DNA from 3 places in the Pseudomonas sp. JL23 genome. Region 2 is predicted to be linked to each of the others. Evidence: predicted binding sites of a transcription regulator. Region 2 holds the regulator's gene; each other region holds the start of a gene.
The links. Region 2 encodes FliA, which starts transcription of late flagellar genes. Its sites were predicted from a motif close to CTAAAGTTTNNNNNNNNNNNGCCGNTAA; they were not measured.

Region 1 (5,149 bases), 3.0 Mb from region 2:
AGTTTTCTGAATCTTGTCCTTCGGGTACTTTCATTGCGCGTGGCCCTGTCTGCGCGCAGCCCGCCTCTATAAAGGCTGTGTTGAAAAAAAATAATGATAATGATTCTTATAATGGATGCTTGTCCGTCGTAGCATCGAGGAAGATTCGTGGACAAAAAGAAACTTCTTATCATTGGCACTGGAAAGTTGGGGCGGCAGATTCTACAAATACTGGCCCCGCGCAATGTATTTGTCTTCTATGTCGCCACCCGTGAACTGGAGAGCGCAAACCGTATATGCAATCTGATCCGCCAGGGCTGCCTGCATATAGGTGTTAATTGTGCGTTACACCCAATTGCCCTTGAGCTTGGCCTCCGTCAGATCGACGAGAGTGCTGCGGTAATCGCCCGTATCAGGCCTGACATTATTTTGAATTGCGCCTCTCTGCAGCCGTGGCACTGGTTGCGGGATCTGCCTGCGCCTCTGCAAGCGGCCCTTGGCGATGCGCAATCAGGACCATGGCTGCCCATGCACCTGGCCCCCGCCTATGACCTGATGCGCGCAGTGGTGAGTTCGGGTGTCAAAGCACTGACCGTCAATGCGGCATACCCCGATGTGGTCAATATGGTGCTGGATAAGGTGGGGCTGGCGCCGGATGTCGGGGTGGGGAATATCGCCAACCTGATACCGGCCATGCGCCTGTCGATTGCCCGGTTGGCGCTGTGTGACAGCCAGCAGGTGCAGGTCAAGCTGGCAGCCCAGCATTTCCTTAGCCTTCAACTGGCCCGGATGGGCGTGCCGGCACAGGCGCATTACCGTCTGGCTTATCGAATCGATGGCAAGGACTGCACGGGAGCGTTCGACGACGCGCTGATCTTTAATGGCGTCTGCACGCATTTTCGCAGTCTGGACGATCAATTCCTGACGGCGGCTTCTGCGGTGAGCGTGATAGAAAACCTGTTCTCCCTGAATGAGGCAGAGACTCATGCGCCGGGACCTCACGGCTTGCCGGGCGGTTATCCGGTGCGCATCGGCATGGGCCAGGTGTTGTTGTCATTGCCTTACGGGGTGTCGCGTAGCGATGCGATCAGCGTCAATCAACTGGGCCAGCGTCAGGACGGCATTCGTGAGGTGCATGCCGATGGTCGCGTGTCGTTCGAAAGCAAGCAGATGGCGATCATGGAAAGCCTGCTGGGCTATTCCGCGCAGTGTCTACACCTGACCGATGTGCATGGCTGGGCCGAAGAGCTGGGGCGCAAATATCAGGCACTGATCTACCAGAGCCGGGTCTGAAGCCCGCCGGTGCAGCGAGCTTCAGCCGTCTCGATCATTTTTGGGCAAAGATTCGCACCGCATCCACGGCATTGTTGGTGCCCTGGCTGATTTGCACGATCACGGAGCCTGCCTGGTCTGCCAGGCCAACACCTTTGGTCGCACTGTTGCGGGTGTTGTCCATGCTGTCGATGGCCTGCTGCGTCTCGCTCTGGATCTTGCCGATCATTTCCGAGATCTCGGCTGTCGAGCGACTGGTGCGTCCGGCCAATTGGCGTACTTCGTCTGCGACTACGGCAAAGCCTCGGCCCTGATCACCGGCGCGGGCAGCCTCGATAGCCGCGTTGAGGGCCAGCAGGTTGGTCTGTTCAGCGATACTGCGAATGGTATTGACGATGGCGGTGATCTGCTCGGAGCGCGAACCCAGTTGGGCGATGATGCGCGATGAGTCTTCGATGTTGGAAGAGATCTGGCGCATCTCGCTGGCGGCCTGTTGAATCACTTCGGTGCCTTGCTCGGTGACTTTCTGGGTCTCCACGGAAATATGGTAGGCCTGCGCCGCGCTGTGGCTGTCCTGCTCGTGTTTTTCGACCCGCGAGGTGATATCGGAAGCAAACTTGATGATTTTGCTTAACTTGCCATTGGCGTCATACACCGGGTTATAAGTCGCCTCGAGCCAGAGTGTCTGGCCGTTGCGAGCAGTGCGCTTGAATTGCCCACTAAAGAACTCGCCCTTATTCAGACGGCGCCAAAAGTCTGCGTATTCGGAGCTGTTGGATACTTCAGGCGGGCAGAGCTGACGGTGGTTCTTGCCGATCAACTCTGCTGCGCTATAACCGACTAACTGCAACAGATTCTTGTTGGCGGACAAAATGCGTCCTTCCAGGTCGAACTCAATGACGGCCATGGCGCGGTCAATGGCTTCCAGTTTGCTCCTGGCGTACTGCTCGGCTTCGATACGCGCGGTGACATCCAGGGCGTACTTGACCACCTTGAGCACCTTCCCGGATTCATCCTTGACCGGGTTGTAGGTTGCTTCGAGCCAGACGGTGTGGCCGTCTGCAGCGACCCGACGAAAGGTCTCGGAGACAAAATCACCAGCACGCAGGCGCGACCAGAACTGTTTATAAGCTGTGCTTTGGGCTTCTTCAGCAGAGCAGAACATGCGGTGTTCGCGGCCAATCACATCTTCACGGCGGTAGCGCATGGCGGCCAGGAAGTTATCGTTGGCACTGAGTACGACTCCGTTGAGATCGAACTCAATGGTGGCCATCGAGCGATTGATCGCGTGCAGCAAGCCGGCTTGCTGATCGATGGTCTGTTGGAGTACGGCCAACTCTTTCTTGGAAGATGTGAATAACATGATGGCGGCCCGATAAATAATGGGAATAAGAGGGTGTCCAGCTTAATGGCCGATCAACGGTCGACCTCAGGCTTCTCCTTATGCCATGTTGCCATCATAGGGTGCAGGCTAGAGTTTTGTACAACTAATTGTAGATAGTATTTTAGTTGTAACAGCGGTCCATTCCTTTGGGTGGGTTGGGAAGAATCATTCTCGGTAACATCCGGGAAACGCCCGATTTTACGCCCTTTGTGGCGGAAACTTGGCGTCAATATAGTCGGCGATCGAAGGGGTTGGGTCAACAGGGTTTGTAGTGGTTTTGTATAGGATCTGTATAGGAATTATTATGGCTTTTAGCTGTCGCCCTTAAAGGGCTGTATCTATGTATTCTTCCAGCCCGATTCAAGCAACGACAGGGAGTAAACCATGCGCATTGGATTAGTCGGGTACGGCAAGGGCGGACGGTTTTTTCATGCCCCTTTGATCGCCAGCCTGCCGGACGCGACCTTTGTCGGCGTAGTGACACGCTCCGTCGAGCGCCGCCGGGAACTGCTGGCGGATCACCCCGGGGCAGCGGCCTTTGACAGCCTCGCGGAACTTGCCGCAGCCGGTGTCGAGGCGGTGGCTATTTCCACTCCGCTGGCGACGCGGCGGGCTTTGATTCTCGAGGCGATCGAGCTTGGCCTGGCTGTAGTCAGTGATAAGCCTTTCAGTGCCGACGCTGCTCAGGCCCAGGAGCTGCTGGAGGCGGCTGAACGGCGCGGGGTGTTACTCAGCGTCTATCAGAACCGCCGCTGGGACTCGGATTTTCTTACCCTGCGCAAACTGTTGGCCGACAGCGTCCTGGGCGTTATCAGTCGCTTCGAGTCGAGCATAGAGCGTTATTCGCCGCGCTCCGTAGGCAAGCTGGCCGGAGGCGGGGTCCTGCTTGATCTGGGCAGCCATCTGGTGGATCAGGCCCTGCAATTGTTCGGTCCTGTCGCCAGGGTGTACGCCGAGTTGCAATACGCCAGCCCGCAACAAAGCGTCGATCACGGCTTCTTTATAGCCTTGACTCACCGCAATGGCGTTGTTTCGCATCTGTCGGGCAGTTGCCTGCAGAACACACCCAGGCCGCGCTTTCGCCTTAGCGGCAGTGAGGGCTGTTACAGCATTCATGGCCTGGACGGTCAGGAAGCTGCCGTATTGGCAGGTCTGACGCCAAAATCCGAGGGCGAAGGCTGGGGCGTCGAAGCCGAAGACTGCTGGGGATGGCTTGCGCAGGGCGAGCGGCGCGAACGGGTTCCCTCGCAGCGGGGTGAGTGGTTGTCCTTCTATATAGCATTCCAGCGGGCTTTGGCCGGGCAGAGCGGCAATCCGGTAACGGCTGCGCAAGTCCTGGCGAATGCGCAGGTGTTGGACGCGGCGCGCCTGAGTGCGCTGGAAGGGCGGGTGGTGGTTTTGTAGGCGCGATATGTTTGAATTCTGGCAAAGGCTTTACCTTTGTGGGCATGGATGCTTATATTCAAGGTTGTCATCAGAAGCCTGAGCAGTCTTCGGAGCAGACAAACATCCCAAAGGGGCCGATTTCGGCCCTTTTTGTGTTTTTATCACCTGGCTGGAACCGAACGCCATGGATGCCCTCAAAGCCCCGCGCTGCAAGGCTTTTGCGTCCAATCGCGTCAATTAGGTTGCCGATGACACAAGCCGGCCTTAGACTGCCGCCCCTCGTAAATTGAGTGCCAGGTGGCGCTTGGAGACTGTGGCGCTTTTACGGCAACGACGAGCCGCTCCCTAAATCGCCTTAATGCACGTTTTTTTTATAGAGAAATCAATGACAAAGGAAAAGTTGCTGGCCATGCCGGCCGATGACTACATGAATGCCGAACAGCACGCTTTCTTCGTCGAGCTGCTGCAGGGCATGAAGGTCGAAATCCACGAGCGCATCGAGCAGAGCCGCATTGCCATCGAGAGCCTGGATACACCTGCCGACCCGGCTGACGCTGCTTCCGTTGAAGAAGAGCGCCACTGGCTGGTCAATGTCATCGATCGTGATCAGCGCATGCTCCCACAGCTGGAAATGGCCTTGGCGCGTATCGCCGATGACAGTTTCGGCTGGTGCGACGACAGCGGCGAGCCTATCGGGCTCAAGCGCCTGCTGATCAGCCCGACCACCAAATATTGCATCGAGGCGCAAGAGCGTCACGAGCAGATCGACAAGCACCAGCGCCAGGCCTGATAGCCGCCGCTGATCCACTGCTTGTCTGTCCGACGCCGGGGGCCATCAATGGATGGCCCCCGGCGTTCTTGTGTCTGGGTGTTTTTGTCAAGGCTGTAAAGAGGCTTCGCCGAGGCGTTGCGTATCCACGCCGTTCTGTTTAAAGGCATACAGCATGGCACTGAATGCGTCGAGTCGTGGTCCGGTAGCTTGGCAGAAATCCGCTATGGCCGAGCGGATGTCACGCTCGGCTGCGGATAAGGCGCTATTCATGGCCCTGGGTCCTGTTACCGATACAACGAAGTTGCCTGAGGACTGTGCCACGAGCGTTTTGCTGTTTTCACTACGGGGCGCTTTTA
Region 2 (5,149 bases):
AGCAGTCGCTGTCGCTCAGGCGATCAGCTGCATCCTTGTCCATCACACCGCGCTTGACCGCAATGGCACGCAATACCGCCGGGTCCATGCCCTTGCCGTCGTCGGAGATCGACAGGAGGATATGGTCACCCTCCTGCTCCGCCGACAGTACGACCTTGCCGCCCCGTGGCTTGCCCGAGGCTTCGCGTTCTTCCGGAGTTTCGACACCGTGGTCGACCGCGTTGCGCACCAAGTGGACCAGTGGGTCGGCCAGGGCCTCGACGAGGTTTTTGTCCAGGTCGGTCTCTTCGCCGACCAGTTCCAGGTTGATTTCTTTCTTCAACTGCCGGGCCAGGTCGCGAACCAGTCGCGGGAAGCGCCCGAAAACCTTTTTGATCGGCTGCATGCGGGTTTTCATCACCGCGGTCTGCAGGTCAGCCGTTACCACGTCAAGGTTGGACACCGCCTTGGACATGGCTTCGTCGCCGCTGTTGAGCCCCAGACGCACCAGGCGGTTACGCACCAGTACCAGCTCGCCGACCATGTTCATGATTTCGTCGAGACGGGCTGTATCAACCCGTACCGTGGTCTCGGCTTCCGTCGCCGGTTTTTCTGGTGGCGGAGCCGCAGCAGCGGCAGGCGCGCGGGCAGGTGCTGGAGCTGCAGCAGGTGCGGCAGCCTTGGCCGGTTCTGCCTTGGCAGCGGCTGCTGGCGAGGCGGCCGGAGCCGGTTTGGCAGCAGGAGCGGCTGCAGCGGCGGCCGGCTTGGCCACCGCTGCTGGCGCGGCTACCGCAGCAGGCTCGAACTTGCCCTTGCCGTGCAGTTCGTCGAGCAGGTTTTCGAATTCATGGTCAGTGATTTCATCACTGGCCTTGCCGCCAGCAGCAGGGGCAGTCGCAGCGGGTGCGGCGGCGACTACGGGTGGTGCTGGCGCTGCGGCATCAAAGGAACCCTTGCCGTGCAGCTGATCAAGCAAGGCTTCGAATTCTTCGTCGGTAATATCACCCGACTCGGGGGCACCGGCAGCCGGTGCTGCAGGCTTGGCTGCAACCGGGGCGGCAGACACCGCATCCGGGGCGAACTGGCCCTTGCCGTGCAACTGGTCGAGCAGGGATTCGAATTCGCTGTCGGTGATCTCGTCACTGCCAGCCGCAGCCGGAGCCGCCGCTACAGGCGCGGCAGGAGCTGCCGCTGCAGCCTTGGCCGCATCGAGAGAGTCGAGCAGTTGCTCGAATTCATGATCGGTAATTTCGTCGGAAGCAGCCTCGACGGGAGCCTCTTCAACCACTGGCGCCGCCGCAACCGGTTCCGGTTCTGCAGCAACGTCCGCCGAAGCCGGTTCCGCCAGGCGAGCCAGGGCAGCCAGCAGCTCAGGGGTGGCAGGCGTGACGTCCGTGCGCTCACGCACCTGACTGAACATGCCGTTCACCGCATCGAGTGCCTCAAGGACCACGTCCATCAATTCCGAGTCGACGCGACGCTCACCCTTGCGCAGGATGTCGAAGACGTTCTCGGCGATGTGGCAGCACTCCACCAGCTCATGGAGCTGGAGGAAGCCGGCGCCCCCTTTTACAGTGTGAAAACCGCGAAAAATTGCATTGAGCAGGTCTGCGTCATCCGGTCGGCTTTCCAGCTCGACCAATTGTTCAGACAACTGCTCCAGAATCTCGCCGGCCTCTACCAGAAAATCCTGAAGGATCTCTTCATCGGCGCCGAAGCTCATTGGGGTGCTCCCTAAAATTAACCGTCAACAGACCTAGAAGCCCAGGCTCGATAGCAGATCGTCTACATCGTCCTGTCCCGATACAACGTCTTCACGCTTATCGGCATGAATCTGCGGACCTTCACCCTGGGACAGATGTTTTTCTGGATCATTTTCTGCGCGGATCGCTTCTTCGTCGTGTTGTATGCCCGCGAAACGATCGACCTGACTGGCCATCAGCACCAGTTTGAGCAAGTTGCTTTCAACTTCCGTGACCAACTGCGTGACCCGTTTGATCACCTGACCGGTGAGGTCCTGGTAATCCTGGGCCAGCAGAATGTCATTGAGATGAGCGGCGACCAGTGTTGTTTCCTTCTCGCTGCGCGACAGAAAACCGTCCACTTTGCGTGCCAACTCGCGAAACTCTTCGGCACCGACTTCCCGGCGCATGAAGCGTCCCCAGTCCTTGCTCAATTCCTTGGCATCGCTGCTGAGGCCATGCATCAGCGGTGTGCTTTGCTCCACCAGATCCATGGTGCGATTGGCCGCGCCTTCCGTCAGCCGAACAACATATGACAGGCGTTCGGTGGCATCAGTGATCTGAGACACTTCCTCGGCTTGCGGCATGTGCGGGTCAATCTGAAAATTGACAATCGCACTGTGCAGCTCACGGGTCAGTTTGCCGACTTCCTGATACAGGCCGCGGTCTCGGGTCTGGTTAAGCTCATGGATAAGTTGCACGGCGTCGCCGAACCGGCCTTTTTCAAGGCTGCTCACCAACTCCTTAGCATGTTTCTTCAGGGTCGACTCGAAGTCGCCCATTGACGAATCTTTGTGCTCCATAGCGCCCTCGCGGCCTACATCAGCTATTTACGCGCTCAAAGATTTTTTCGATCTTTTCTTTCAGCACCTGAGCAGTAAACGGCTTGACCACATAACCGTTCACACCGGCCTGTGCGGCCTCGATAATCTGTTCCCGCTTGGCTTCGGCAGTGACCATCAACACCGGCAAGTGACGCAGGCGTTCATCGGCACGCACCTGGCGCAGCAGATCGATACCGGACATGCCAGGCATGTTCCAGTCGGTCACGAGAAAGTCAAAGGCGCCACTTTGCAGCATCGGCAGGGCTGTTACCCCATCGTCTGCTTCAGACGTGTTGGTGAACCCCAGATCACGCAACAGGTTTTTAATGATCCGCCGCATCGTTGAAAAGTCATCAACGATGAGGATTTTCATGTTCTTGTCCAATTCGACCTCCAAGCAGTCTTTAACGCATTCAGTACCTGAACGCGCTGTTAAATCTAATACCGGCACAGCTCACCGGCTGCACTAAACGACGACGGGCTTGGCAAATAACAGGTGTCGAGCCCAAGGGCAACTACATTTGAAGGTCCCCCGCGACCCACTCCTGTCTTTCTATCTTCTTACCACGCAACGCTTTGCACAGCCGACCCACAGATTCGACGACACCCAAGGCCTCGCCAGAGATCTGTCAGCGCGCTCGCCACTCCCCCAAACGCCCTCGCAAACGAGCTGCGCACTGACTGTGTAACTGGCTGACACGCGATTCGCTGACCCCCAGAACCTCACCGATTTCCTTGAGGTTCAGCTCCTCGTCATAGTACAGCGCCAACACCAGCCGCTCACGCTCCGGCAAGTTGGCAATTGCGTCTGCCAACGCGGCCTGGAAACGCTCGTCTTCCAGATCGCGCGACGGTTCAAGTGATCCACTTGCGCCGTCCTCGTGCAGCCCCTCATGTTCACCGCCGTCCTGTAACAGGTCGTCGAAACTGAACAGGCGACTGCCCAAGGTATCATTCAAAATCCCGTAATAATCATCGAGACTCAATTGGAGTTCGGCAGCAACCTCGTGATCTTTAGCGTCACGACCGGTTTTCGCTTCAATTGAGCGAATTGCGTCACTGACCATGCGTGTATTTCGGTGTACCGAGCGCGGTGCCCAGTCCCCTTTGCGCACTTCGTCGAGCATGGCACCACGGATGCGAATGCCCGCATACGTCTCGAAACTGGCACCCTTGGTGGAGTCGTACTTGGTCGACACTTCCAGCAGGCCGATCATGCCGGCCTGGATCAGGTCCTCGACCTGAACGCTGGCAGGCAGACGGGCCAGCAAGTGATAGGCAATACGCTTGACCAGAGGGGCATAGCGCTCGATCAGCTCATACTGCGAATCCTTGGATGCCTTGCTGTACATACGATAGCCACTCGCTGTCATTGAACCGGTCCCGCGCTGGTCTGATGGACAAGGCGTTCGACGAAGAACTCCAGGTGCCCACGAGGGTTGGCGGGCAACGGCCAGGTATCGACCTTCTGGGCAATGGCCTTGAACGCCAGTGCACATTTGGAGCGCGGGAAAGCCTCATAAACGGCGCGCTGCTTCTGCACAGCCTTGCGCACACATTCATCGTAGGGCACGGCACCGACATATTGCAGGGCTACGTCAAGAAAACGGTCAGTCACCTTGGTCAGCTTGGCAAACAGGTTGCGCCCTTCCTGTGGGCTCTGAGCCATGTTGGCCAGGACCCGGAAACGATTCATGCCGTAGTCGCGATTGAGTAGCTTGATCAGGGCGTAGGCATCGGTGATGGACGTGGGCTCGTCACACACCACCAGCAGTACTTCCTGAGCTGCGCGCACGAAGCTGACCACCGATTCGCCGATCCCGGCGGCGGTGTCGATCACCAGCACGTCCAGGTTGTCGCCGATATCGCTGAACGCCTGGATCAGGCCGGCATGTTGCGCTGGCGACAGGTGAACCATGCTCTGAGTGCCGGAGGCGGCCGGCACGATGCGAATGCCGCCCGGACCCTGCAAGAGCACGTCGCGCAGCTCACAACGGCCTTCGATGACATCGGCAAGCGTACGTTTGGGCGTCAGGCCCAGCAGTACATCGACGTTCGCCAGGCCAAGGTCGGCATCCAGCAACATGACGCGCCGGCCGAGCTCAGCCAAGGCCAGTGAAAGGTTCACTGACACGTTAGTCTTACCGACGCCACCCTTGCCGCCGGTCACCGCGATCACCTGTACGGGATGCATGCTGCCCATGTTATCTCTTTACCTTGTCTTGCTTAGACCGAAGCCACATTGCGGGCTGCACGTTCAACGAAGAACAGTGCCTGGCAGACCATCGATGCAGATACATTCCTGTGTATTGCCTCACTCAGCCCACTCTCTTGCTGGGGTTGTGATACAGATCGGCAAACATGTCAGCCATCGCTTCCTCGCTAGGCTCTTCCTGCATCTGCACATTCACCGCACGGGTCACCAACTGGTGCCGACGGGGCAGATGCAGATCGTCTGGTATACGCGGCCCATCGGTAAGATAGGCCACGGGAAGTTCGTGACTGATCGCAAGGCTCAGCACTTCGCCAAGGCTTGCGGTCTCGTCGAGTTTGGTCAGGATGCAACCGGCCAGGCCACAGCGCTTGTAGCTGTGATAGGCGGCG
Region 3 (5,149 bases), 3.0 Mb from region 2:
ATGCGCTGGCGTAACGGTTGAACAGTGGATCCAGCCCACCCTTATCCCGTTTCAGCACTTCATTGGCAAAATGCCGCGCCGAGGCCGCACCGCGACTGAAGCCGAACAGGTCCAGTTCAAGACGTGCGATGCAGCAATCCGGGTTATGCGTCCTGAACGCGTCCAGACAGCGACCGAGCTTTCTGATTGCCTGTTCTGCCTTGGCGACCACTCCTGTAGAACCCCGGCCAAAACTCTGCCCCGGCCATAACGAATCACCGCCTTTGGAAGTTGTTCCGACGCCGCTGATATAAACAGGCCAATACACATTTAACTGCCCCGCTTGCTGAACGGCTTTCGGCCGGTCCGGATATAATTCAAACAACCAGGCTATATTGCTCAGCGCAGTGGCATAACTGCTGAGGGGATTATCGCGACAGCCCCGACACTCAATAATATGCTCGTACTCATTGACTTCAGCCATGGCGCGGCAATCGGCACCAATACGACTATTGACCCGATTGTTTCCCGTGCCGTCAAAAAACAAGCCGACGCGCACGACCACCGCCGATGCGATAGCGGCTGACGAAGCCCCTGTCACCTGTACTTTCCTTGTACTTTCCATGATTGCTTCCCTTTTGTGCGCGACGATGAAGCTCGCCGCCAACATCAAAATCCTTATTAAGTTTAATATATTGATACACAGCAAAAGAACGTCAAGTAGAAACCTTACATATCAGAAAGCTCCTACATCAAACCAAGGTAAAACTTATAAAAAACAAAAAAGCGTTCAACGTAAATAAACAATTCAAATGCAGCATTAATTTCCGCAACCAATGCACCTAATCCCGTTTTCCATAAAAAGAAAAGCCCCGCTCGCGAAATAATCGCGAACAGGGCCGGATTGCCGCTTAGTGGCTGTTCAGCGCTTGGCGGTGGCCGCTCCCTCGGGCTTATAACCCATACGCAAACCGCCCCAATGCCGCCCCTTGATCATGATAGGCACCGACAGGTCATGCATCAGCTCTCCTGTATCACGGGTGTAGGTCTGCAACAGCACGGGCTTCTGATGGCTGCCGCAGCGAATGCCGGTGCGGTCGTCGAATTTGCGCTTGCTGCGGCTGCGCACCATATCCACTGCAGGATCCCCCGTTGGCGCTTCGGCAAAAGCATTGTTATGGGTGGGCACATAGCCTTGAGGCGTACAGGCGATGGCAAAGACCAGCCCCTCATGGCGTGGCAGCAGGGGCTCCTGGATCGCCGGGAGGACCTGATCGGTATAACGATCAAAGCGGGTCTGATACTTGGCTGGCACCGTCTTGGCGATTGGCTGGTAGCTGCGGTCGAACAGGTCTTCCAGGCTGACCCGGCCCTGATCGATATCCTGCTCGAACCTGGCAGCAATCTGCGCCACCCCTTCCCGGGCCAGGTCGTAGATACGCTGGTGATAATCGTCCAGGCCCACCTCGGCCAGGCGCTCGCTGATGGTTTCCGCCTGTCCTTCCATCTGCACGGCGGTCTTGGCCAGATGACGAGTCTGCTCGTCGCTGATAGCCAGGTCGCTGCGCATCTGCTGCACCGCGACGAAAAGACTGGCGAGTTGCTCCTGATTGGTCTGCGCGCCCAGGGCGATCTCACTGACCTCACTCTCTACGCCAGCGGCCAGGCGGGCGATATTTTCCAGCTGCGCGCCGGTGTGTTCGACTTGCTCAAGACCGCTGTCCAGATCGCTGGACAGCTGACGAATCTGCTCCACCACCTGCCCCGTGCGCAGTTGGATATCGGCGACCATCTGCCCGACCTCCTCGGTCGCACTGGCGGTTCGCGCCGCCAGTCCACGAACCTCATCGGCGACTACCGCAAACCCGCGCCCATGCTCACCGGCACGGGCGGCTTCAATGGCCGCGTTCAAGGCCAACAGATTGGTCTGACTGGCGATGGACTGGATCACCAGGGTCACGCGCTGGATCTCTTCACTGCGCTGGCTCAGGGCCTCGATCAGCTCGCGACTGCCCACCGCACGCTTGCTCAACATGCGCATGCGCTCAATGGACTCGGCCAGCACGCCGCTACCGGCAGCGCTGCTGTGCCTTGCCTCCGTGGCCGCAGACAGCGCCTGCTGACTGAGCAGCGAGGTCTGATGCTCGGTAGCGATCATGGCATCGGCGCTGCTGACGATCTTCTCTGCCGCATCAAGCTGGGACTGCACCTTGCCAGCCAGCTGCCGCACGGAAAACGCCACCCCGGCGGCGGATAGCGCGTTATGACTGGTGGTGTAGGACAAATCCCGGGTCAGGCGGGCAATACCGCCGTCATCCGCCTGCCTGTCGACAGCGGCCGGACGCGCCGCGAAAACCCGCGGCAACCAGACCGCCACGAGCACGATCGGCACTGCCAGATAGAGAGACAGCCCCCATAGAACCACGGCCACCAGCACCAAGCACAGCACTAGAGTCTGCACGACGGGCATTAGCCAACCCAGGGCACGGGCACTGCCAGCCCCATCGCCGGACTCGCCCGGCACGGGCAGCGACCCCAGCAACGATCCGTTTGCCATATGCCTCACTCCCTCTGTTTTATCGTTATTTGTACGGATTAAACGTCAGATACCGGCACGGCGCCATGAGTCGTTAGTTGTAGCCCATTAAGATGGAGAATAGGCAACATTACACGCTGTGCGAAGCGCATCGGTAGCATGGGCGAATGGCGACACAATAGAGAGGGCCTGCAGGCGCTCTCTGACATGCAGCTCTGCGCGGTAAACGAAGGTCTGCGAATGCGGGACCAGACTTCAGCCCGCAACGCGCCTCTTTGGCCAAGACCGGTTCAGAAAAAAATCGCGCTCGACAAAATGTGCACCCGGTTGGAGTGCGTACCTGCTTCGAGCGCCTCCCTTGATTGCCCTTTTGTTCTTCTCACAAGTCTGAGCGTCGCAGCCAAAGCACATAAGTATTCCGCAGCCACCCCCATATACGTCGCAAATAAATTATTTTGCGTTAGATATATATCACTTTAATCGCATAAATACTGTTACTTGCAGCTCATACATTCACAAGGAAGCTTTGTATGAGCAAGAACGGAAGTCGATTCGATGAAAACGGCGAACTTAATATTCCGGTTACCTATGACCCCAACGAGGTAAGGGGAGAGGGGAGCGGCACGACAGGAAGAGGCGGCTCGGGAAACAGAAAACCCAGCCGCCCTGAGGAATATACAGGTAAATCAACCATTCGCTGGTCTACAGGACGCAACGGTCCAAAGGATGGGTTCCATCCAACTTTCGGCGAACCCAATACGTTGATATTTGCTGCGGATACGGAAATAGCAGAGTTAACAGCTGCTGCCGATAGAGAAGCAGAATGGGCTCTTGCCAACCTCCATCACATTGTCGAAAAAGAAATAGCCGCTGTCAGCGGAGGAGACAATGCGGAAAACAAAAAAGCAATTGACGACCTTATAAATAGAAAAAGGCTAGACATCCAGAACAACACGAAAATTTTCACGAAAAGTTTTGGTGCAAACCCATTAGGTAAACCAGTCACCCTGCTCTCCAGAGACTTTTTCTATAACCGTACCTGGGATCAAGGCGAGATAGCCAATAATTTTTACGAATGGGACGAAGCTTATCGAGCTGCAAAATCGATTCAGATTCTTGACGCAAAGATCCATATTCTCAATCAACATTCCAATACGCTTGGCGATGCCATAGCAAAAATCAATAAAGCTGAAGCAGAGAGAGAGGCAGCCCAACGCCAGGCGGATGCACGACAACAAGCAATGGAGGCGAGCCATAAAGCCGAAGCAGCACGACAGCGCGCCGAACAACAAGTTAAAGAAACAGCAATAAAAACAGAGACCACTTCCCAGGTAAACGCAGCAATCAAGGCAGCCATCGCTGCGCCTGCGACAGCGCCAAAGAACGCGGCAGAGGCAGGCCGACTGGATCAACGTATATCCGACGTACTCAAGGCAGCGGCTCTGGTTAAACACCTTGGCCCGCAGGTCGCTGCGTTCGCAGTCGGCATGGGATTCCCTTCCGGCCTGGGTAACGGTGAACGTCCAGCTGCAGCTAAGACCATGCCGTTGACACAATTGGGCCTGACAAACGTCACCCATCTGCGTGAGCTGGCAAATACCAAAGGCACCATCAATGCCCCCCATCGTTTGCGATTCGACACAACCGCCGAATCACCGCCCCAGTGGCTACGCACCGATGGAGTCAATGTACCAGGCGAAGTTCGCGTACGAAACGTCCTACATAATACCCAGAACAATATCTATGAATTTACTCGCGACGGCGAAGATCAACCTGCGCTGATCTGGACTCCAATCGTTCATCCGGGTAACAGCTCTACACACTCACCGGCTACACCACCCGAACATCCAGGTACCCCCGGTTTTCCGGCGACCCCTGCTTCACCGGAATTAGAGATATATCCGGAAGCCGACCCTGAGTTTCTGGACGATTACATCCTGATCTTTCCGGATGACTCCGGGCTGGAAGCGCAGTATGTAATGTTCAAGAGCCCACGGTACTTGCCTGGAAAGGCAAGCGGCCAAGGGAAAAACATATCAGGAAAATGGTCAGATAACTTAACACATGAAAAAGGCGCTTATATCCCATCCAACATTGCTGAAAAACTACGAGGAAGAAACTTCTCCCGTTTCGACAAATTTAGAGAGGCGTTCTGGACTGAGGTGGGTAGAGACCCAGAACTTATGAATCAATTCTCCCCTTTCAATCAAGAGAAATTACATGCGGGAAAAGCTCCTAATGTCAAGGAAGGAGAAAGCGGGTCCAGAAGTGAGGTTTTTGAACTTCATCACGTGTGGGAAATCCAGGATGGCGGGCCCGTCTATGACATGGACAATATAATACTACTAACGCCCAGCGCACATAAAGAAATCACGGCAAAAAATAGAGACTTACGAAAACATCAAGAAGGCGAAACCAATGACTAAATATAACTCAATAACTGATTACACCGAACAAGCATTCATTGACTTCATGAAGTCGATCTATAATGAATGTAGCGCGAAGACAGACCATGAACTTCGCAAGCTATTAACACACTTCCGCAGCATAGTGAAGCATCCTGCTGGTACCGATCTTATCTTCTATCCTGATACAAATGCAAATGGCACGCCAGAAGGTATCACAATGGTAATC

Region 1: AC1Z24_RS23020 (methyl-accepting chemotaxis protein) is a predicted target of FliA. The motif match lies at 2,657-2,684, and genes of this name have one in related genera.
Region 3: AC1Z24_RS22985 (methyl-accepting chemotaxis protein) is a predicted target of FliA. The motif match lies at 2,586-2,613, and genes of this name have one in related genera.

Annotation. Positions count from the first base shown of each region.
Region 1 is NZ_CM167795.1:4,979,377-4,984,525, reverse strand. Features, by position in the region: gene AC1Z24_RS23025 (hypothetical protein) at 508-1,272, shown strand; gene AC1Z24_RS23020 (methyl-accepting chemotaxis protein) at 1,307-2,614, opposite strand; gene AC1Z24_RS23015 (Gfo/Idh/MocA family protein) at 3,020-4,039, shown strand; gene AC1Z24_RS23010 (TraR/DksA family transcriptional regulator) at 4,407-4,811, shown strand; gene AC1Z24_RS23005 (ATP synthase subunit B family protein) at 4,899-5,149, opposite strand, start outside.
Region 2 is NZ_CM167795.1:1,997,698-2,002,846, reverse strand. Features, by position in the region: gene AC1Z24_RS09385 (chemotaxis protein CheA) at 1-1,702, opposite strand, end outside; gene AC1Z24_RS09380 (protein phosphatase CheZ) at 1,736-2,524, opposite strand; gene AC1Z24_RS09375 (chemotaxis response regulator CheY) at 2,544-2,918, opposite strand; gene fliA (RNA polymerase sigma factor FliA) at 3,175-3,918, opposite strand; gene fleN (flagellar synthesis regulator FleN) at 3,915-4,748, opposite strand; gene flhF (flagellar biosynthesis GTPase FlhF) at 4,864-5,149, opposite strand, start outside.
Region 3 is NZ_CM167795.1:4,973,255-4,978,403, forward strand. Features, by position in the region: gene AC1Z24_RS22980 (T6SS phospholipase effector Tle1-like catalytic domain-containing protein) at 1-604, opposite strand, end outside; gene AC1Z24_RS22985 (methyl-accepting chemotaxis protein) at 902-2,536, opposite strand; gene AC1Z24_RS22990 (S-type pyocin domain-containing protein) at 3,046-4,941, shown strand; gene AC1Z24_RS22995 (bacteriocin immunity protein) at 4,934-5,149, shown strand, end outside.